One region of the Gordonia sp. SMJS1 genome, then DNA from elsewhere that is predicted to be linked to it. Evidence: riboswitches for the same ligand, from Rfam matches in the RefSeq annotation. Region 1 holds a riboswitch; the other holds the start of a gene.

Region 1 (3,397 bases):
CCGGAATCCTTCCCGCGTGGCGCGCGTCGTCGTCGCGTCGAACCGCGCCAGCAGCGGTGTCTACGAAGACCGGTCCGGACCGATCATCGAGGCCTGGCTGGTCGAGCAGGGCTTCACCGTCGACGAGTGCGACGTCGTCGCCGACGGCCCGCCGGTCGGCGAGGCCCTCCGCGCCGCGATCTACGCCGAGGTCGACCTCGTCATCACCACGGGCGGAACGGGTTTGACGCCCACGGACCGGACTCCGGAACAGACCCGCCCGCTCCTCGACGTCGAGATCCCGGGTCTGGCCGACGCCATCCGCTGGGCCGGGCTGCCGACGGTGCCCACCGCGGTCCTCTCACGCGGACTCGCCGGAATCGCCGGGACGACCCTCGTCGTGAACCTGCCCGGTTCGACCGGCGGGGTCCGCGACGGGCTCGGCGTCCTCGCCGGGGTCGTCCACCACGCGCTCGATCAGATCCGCGGAGGCGACCACCGATGACCCGTGAGGCCGGCTCGCACATGGTGCACACCGCCGTCGTCGACGAGCCGATCACGCTGGCCGACCACGAGGCGATGGTCATCGACGCCGCCGACGGCAAAGCCGGTGCGGTGGTCGGGTTCGTGGGCGCGGTCCGCGACCACGACGGCGGCCGCACCGTGACCGCGCTGCATTACTCGGGGCATCCCACGGCGACGAAGGTCCTGGCCGAGGTCGTCGCGGAGGTCTCCGCGGTCGACGGGGTGCGCGCGGTCGCGGTGTCCCACCGGGTCGGCGACCTCGTGATCGGCGACATCGCGTTCGTGGTCGCGGTGGCGGCCGACCATCGTCGAGCGGCGTTCGAGACCTGCTCGCGCCTCGTCGACGAGGTCAAGGCCCGGCTACCGGTCTGGAAACACCAGTTCTTCGACGACGGCACCGACGAGTGGGTCAACTCGGCCTGACTCCGCCCCACTGGTTGAGCTGACCCCCCGCTGGTTGAGCTTGTCGAAACCAATGGAAAAGGGCCCCGCACGGATGGTTCATCGTGCGGGGCCCTTCGTCTGGGTCCCAGATCAGGCGTCGAGCGGCGATCAGGGGTTGGGCAGCAGGTGCTTGTTGTCGTTGAACAGCTTGATCTGATCCTGGTTCAGCGTGACGCCGCTGTCCTTGGCCGCCTGCCAGAGGTTCTTGATCTCGGGGCTGACGCCGGCCTCGGTGAGGGCGTCGGTGACCTGGTTGGCGACGTCCTCGGTGGTCTTCGCCAGATCGACGCTGCCGTTGCCGCCGGGGAGCACCGGGGCGATCTCACGCGGGGTGTCGGTCGGCGCGCTGCGCGGGGTCGAGCCCGACAGGCCGGTGCCACAGGTGGGCCAGGCGCCCTTGCCCTGCGAACCGAGCACACGCTCGGCGACGACGATCTGCTCCTCGCGCGAGGCCTGATCGGCGGTCGGGGCGAACTCGCCGCCGCCGTGGCCGGTCCAGGTGCTCGGGGAGAACTGCAGGCCGCCGTGGTAGCCGTTCCCGGTCGAGATGGCCCAGTTGCCACCGGATTCGCACTGCGCGACCTGGTTCCACTCGGCGTCGGTGGCCGCATTGGCGGTACCGGTGCCCAGGAGGGCTGCTCCGCCGCCGAGGACCGCGCCGGTGAGGGCGACCTTGGTGATGGTCTTGGCGGCCGTGCTGGTCGTCTGCTTGCGATGACGTCCGGACATGTATGTGTTTCCTCTCTCCACGCGCCTACGAAGTCAGCTGTCGGGTTCGAGCGAGAGGTGCTCGGTCCCGGGTCGTCGTGGTGGTCGCCGCGACTTCCGGGACTTAACCCCGAGGACACCTGGTGTGGTGCCCGGTCTCAGGGGATGAGGTTGGGTCCCCCGTCCTCGTTCCTAGATTGCTTGTCGTTCCCACCGGCGGAACGAGGCTCGGCGCGGCCGGTGGGACGTTATGTCTTGGTTGCTGTGTCGTGACCTCCGAGGAGGACGCTTCGAACAGTACGTCGTTCGTTGGACTGAATCACCTGCTTGGACGCAAGCGATTTTCGGCCCGGATCCGGGTCTTCCGACCCACTTCGGCCGTCATCCCAGTTCAACGGGTTAGTGGCCGTCCCGTGCCCATCCTGTTACCGCGCCGTGATGTGACTAAGGTCACAAGCCGGGTGTGTCGTCAGCCACCGGCAAACGGGGGGAGGACGTCGAGTGTCGTGCACGTGCCGAGCGCACGCGTCCGATCGGAGAACGCGATCTCGTCGCGCAGATACGAGCAGCGTTCGAGAACCGTGGCGAGGGAGGGGTTTCCGGCGGCGAGGATGCCCTCGAGGGCGCCGAGCGGGGTCGACGGGTCGACGTCGATCACCTTCTCCTCGGCACCGGCCGCGGCGCGCGCGGCCGCGAAGAAACGAACTGTGAGCTGCATCGGACGCGAGCCTAGCCGCCGATCGCCGACATCGGCCGATCCGGTTGGGTGAAGCCCGCCGCGTTCACTTCGTGGCCGGCCGCCTTGGCCCACATGTTCGCGCGCCACAGGCGCGCGAGGGCGGCGTCGATCTCGTCGTCGGGGAGGGTGCGCAGCGCGTGCCGGATGTCGGTTTCCGACGTCGCGAACAGGCAGTTGCGCAGTGATCCGTCCGCGGTGAGCCGGGTGCGGTCGCAGTCCCCGCAGAACGGCCGGGTGACCGACGCGATCACCCCGACCCGTGCTGGGCCGTGGGCGCCGCGGTGGCCGTCGACGAGCCATGTGGCGGCGGGAGCGCTTCCTCGAGGGGCGGGGTCGGGCAGCAGGGCGAACCGTTTCCGCAGGGTCGCGAGGATCTCCTGTGCGGTCACCATCTGCGCTCGCTGCCACGCGTGGTCGGCGTCGAGTGGCATCTGCTCGATGATCCGTAGCTCGTAACCGTGCTCGAGGCAGTAGGCGAGCAGGTCGGGGACTCCGGGTAGGTCGCTGCGGTCGGGCACCACGGCGTTGACCTTGACCGGGTCGAGCCCGGCGCGGCGTGCCGCCGCCAGGCCGTCGAGCACATCCGTCAGACGGTCCCGGCGCGTGATGTCGGCGAAGCGGACCGGGTCGATGGTGTCCAGCGAGACGTTGATGCGGTCGAGGCCGGCGTCGACCAGACCGCCGACCCGCCGGGGCAGTCCGAGTCCGTTCGTAGTCATCGCGATCTCGGGTGACTGCGGGAGGCCCGCGACGGCGGCGATGACGTCTTCGAGGTCGCGGCGCAACAGTGGTTCGCCGCCGGTGAACCGGATGCGCTCGATTCCCAGGTCGCGCACGGCGACGGTGAGTACCCGGATCAGTTCGTCGGTGGAGAGCACCTGGTCGGTGGGCATCCAGTCGAGGCCCTCGGCCGGCATGCAATACGAGCACCGCAGATTGCAGCGGTCGGTGACCGAGACCCGGAGATCCTTGGCGACCCGACCGAAGGTGTCGAGCAACGGC
Region 2 (3,397 bases), 2.0 Mb from region 1:
GCGACAGCGGTCCTGGCCCGTACCTTCTTGATCGCGGTCAGGTCCACCGACGCCTGACGCGAGATCATGTCGAGACCCGACATCTGGTCCAGGAGCGCCTGCGGGGAGTCGCTGACCATCACGGCGTACAGTCCGCTGACCCGCGCGCCCTGATAGCTGGCGCGGACGATCGCGTCGACTCGGTTCTGGTGCACGGCGAGCTGGGCGCGGCTGGTGTCCAGCGTCTGCTGCGCCTCGGCCGCGGCTTTCTTGGCCGCCGCCACGATGCCGCGCTGCTTGTCGTACTCGATCTTGGCGTTGTGCATCGCCTCGGTGGTCTTCTCCGCGTCGATGCCCAGTTGCTTGTAGCGGTCGAGCAGCTGATCGGCCGAGCGCGCGGGCACCGCACGGGCGTCCCCGACGCCGCCGGCGACGGTCGGTGCCAGAACGGCGAACGCCGACAGGACACAGAGCGCCACCATCAGCGGACCCGAACGCATCCTCGGCCGCATCGCGCGACCACGCCCCTCCCCGATCAGCACGGTCTACTCACTCCCTCGTGTGTGCTCGTCGATCCCTGAGCATCCCGGGCCCCTGCACCCGTACCCCGCGTCCCGTCGACCACCCTAGGCGGCCGACCGGCCCCCGGGACTGGTTCGGGCGGATCGCAATCCACGCGATCCGCCCGTCCAGAGACCTTCGTGCTCAGTCTGTTCGTGTTCAGTTGTCGTCAGTACCGACGGATGCCCGTCAGGGTCCACTCCTTGACGGCGTCGCGCTTGACCGGCGTGCCGTAGTTGGACGAGTGGACGAACTGACCGTTGCCGACGTAGATGCCGGCGTGGCCGCCACCGTTGAAGATCATGACGTCGCCGGGCTTGGCCTCGGAGTACGACACCGCGCGTCCGCCGCCGAGCTGGCCGTAGCTGTCGCGCGGGATGTTCTTGCCGGCCTGCTTGTAGGACCAGTAGATGAGGCCCGAGCAGTCGAATGCGTTGGGGCCGGCGGAGCCGTAGGAGTACGGCGCACCGATCTTGCTCTCGGCGGCCTTTACCGCCTTCTGACCGGCGGTCAGCTGCGGCTGGCCCAGGGGCGCGCCGCCACCCTGCGGGCGGAACTGCTGCGGGATCTGCTCCGGCGCGATACCCGGCACGGTGAACTGCCCCAGGTTGGGGATCTCGACCGTGGCGGCGGGCGACTTCTTCACCGGCGTGGCCTCAGGCGCGGGCTTGGCCTCCGGGGCCTTCGCGCCGGGCAGGGCCGGGATCTCGAAAGTGCCCAGCGGGGTGTGGACCGGGGCGGCGAGAGCAGGGCCGGCGGCTGCGGCGAGCGAACCGAGTGTGATCGATCCAGCGATCACCGCCTTCTTGGCGACCGTGCTGCCACGATTGGGCTGTTCCAAACGATGTTTGGCCACGAAGCGAGTTCTCCTTCAGATCTTCCTCTACCGCCGACCGAGTTAGCTGTCGGGTTCGGGCCGGAAGAGTGGCCCTACACGTTTTCGCGCATGAGGTATCCACTGGACACTCATGCATGGCAACGCGATTCACCCCGATTCGGATCGGTTTCGACCGAGTCGCATCAGTGGTGATGCGCTCCGACGAGCCCGTCCGAAGGTTGTGGTTCCCCGGTTCGCCCGCGAGGGCGATTGAGCGGTGACTACTGCGGACCACTTCTGTTGAAGCGGGACGCTCCGCAAAGGTCTCAGAAAGGTTACGAAATCGGATGCGCTCTGTCCACTAAGCGACAGACAGCCAAACCTCGGCCGCTTCTCAGCCTGCCCTGAGGACGGTCACAGAAGCGCGTCGATCCGGCGCCTGAACTGCGGTTTTGGCTGATCTTGCAGATCGTGCAGCGCCGCTGGTCACCATTGCAGCAGCCTGCAGAACGTCGATGGCGAGGTCCAGTTCGGCATCCGCGTCCGAGGTGGCCGCCGTTACCGAACCTCCACCTTCGTGGGACATATCGTCCCAGCTCGGACCACCAAACAGCACTGTCATCATGCACCCGTCGCAAGCGACGGGACGAGCCGGGCAGCGCGCACAATCGACGTACATAATGTGATCTCCATCTCATCTGGCGAGGGTGGGCCGCGTCGGCCCCGTTACGGGTCGTTGTGACCGTGAGAAGACCGCATTTCTCACGTCCAGGTGGAGACTAGGGGCGCCCACCGACAAGTCCGTCGAACAGCGATCGACACAGCAGTCACACGGGTCACACGACACGATGTCGGAGCGTCGCGGTCGCGATGTCGGTGGATCGAACTAGTGTTCGCCGGGTGACGCAGACCAGCGTGGACGGCTCGCCCGCGGGGCAGCTCACCTTCGCCGACCTGGAGGCCGCCGACCAGGGGGCCACGGGTGAGACGACGAACGAATTCAGCGACCGGTCGCTCTTCGAGACGACCCTCGTCGTCGTCGACCTCGAGACCACCGGGTCCGACCCGGTCCGCGACCGGATCACCGAGATCGGCGCGGTCAAGATCCGCGGCGGCGAGGTGGTCGGCGAGTTCGCCACGCTGGTCGACCCCGGCCGGCCGATCCCCCCGCAGATCGTGACCCTCACCGGCATCACCACCGCGATGCTGACCGACGCCCCCCGGATCGAGTCGGTGCTGCCGTCGTTCTTCGAGTTCGCCCGCGGCTCGATCCTGGTGGCCCACAACGCTCGTTTCGACATGGGTTTCCTTCGGCAGAACGCGATCCGGCTCCACCTGCCGTGGACGTTCAGCCTCAGCCTGTGCACGGTGACCATGGCCCGGCGCATCCTCAGCCGTGACGAGGCGCCGACGGTCAAGCTCAGCGCGCTCGCCGACCTGTTCGACGTCTCCGTGCGGCCCACCCACCGGGCGCTCGACGATGCGCGCGCCACGGTGGAGGTCTTCCACCGGCTCCTCGAGCGCGTCGGCAATCAGGGCATCGCGACCGTCGGCGAGCTGACGTCGTATCTCCCGAAGACCGACCCGCGCCTGCGCGCCAAACGCGCACTCGCCGACCATGTCCCGGCCCGTCCCGGGGTGTACCTGTTCCGCGGCCCGTCGAACGAGGTCCTCTACGTGGGCACCGCGGTGGACCTCCGCCGCCGGGTCCGGTCGTACTTCAGTGGCAACGACCCGCGCCGCCGCATCGCGGAGATGGTGCTCCTCGCCCAACGGGTCGACGTCGTGGAGTGTTCCCACGCCCTGGAGGCCGCCGTCCGCGAACGCCGGCTCCTCGGCGCGCACGCACCGGCGTACAACCGACGATCGACCCAGCCGCACAAGGGTTGGTGGGTGACCCTGACCGAGGAACGCTTCCCCCGGCTCAAGGTCAGCCGAACACCCACCGACGAGTCGATCGGCCCGGTGGGCAACCGCAACAACGCGGCGACCGTCGCCGACGTGATCTCGGCGGCCGCCGGTCTGCGCACGTGCACGACA

What was found. Region 1 has a riboswitch for cyclic di-AMP ahead of QAD21_RS05915 (transglycosylase family protein). Riboswitches for the same ligand answer to the same signal wherever they lie in the genome.
Region 2: another riboswitch for cyclic di-AMP. It lies ahead of QAD21_RS15175 (C40 family peptidase); the one in region 1 lies ahead of QAD21_RS05915 (transglycosylase family protein).

Annotation. Positions count from the first base shown of each region.
Region 1 is NZ_CP123381.1:1,296,680-1,300,076, forward strand. It holds gene QAD21_RS05905 (molybdenum cofactor synthesis domain-containing protein) at 1-484, shown strand, start outside; gene QAD21_RS05910 (molybdenum cofactor biosynthesis protein MoaE) at 481-927, shown strand; gene QAD21_RS05915 (transglycosylase family protein) at 1,057-1,677, opposite strand; cyclic di-AMP (ydaO/yuaA leader) riboswitch at 1,684-1,900, opposite strand; gene QAD21_RS05920 (hypothetical protein) at 2,126-2,374, opposite strand; gene moaA (GTP 3',8-cyclase MoaA) at 2,386-3,397, opposite strand, start outside.
Region 2 is NZ_CP123381.1:3,341,893-3,345,289, forward strand. It holds gene QAD21_RS15170 (NlpC/P60 family protein) at 1-479, opposite strand, end outside; gene QAD21_RS15175 (C40 family peptidase) at 710-1,396, opposite strand; cyclic di-AMP (ydaO/yuaA leader) riboswitch at 1,413-1,644, opposite strand; gene QAD21_RS15180 (DEDD exonuclease domain-containing protein) at 2,258-3,397, shown strand, end outside.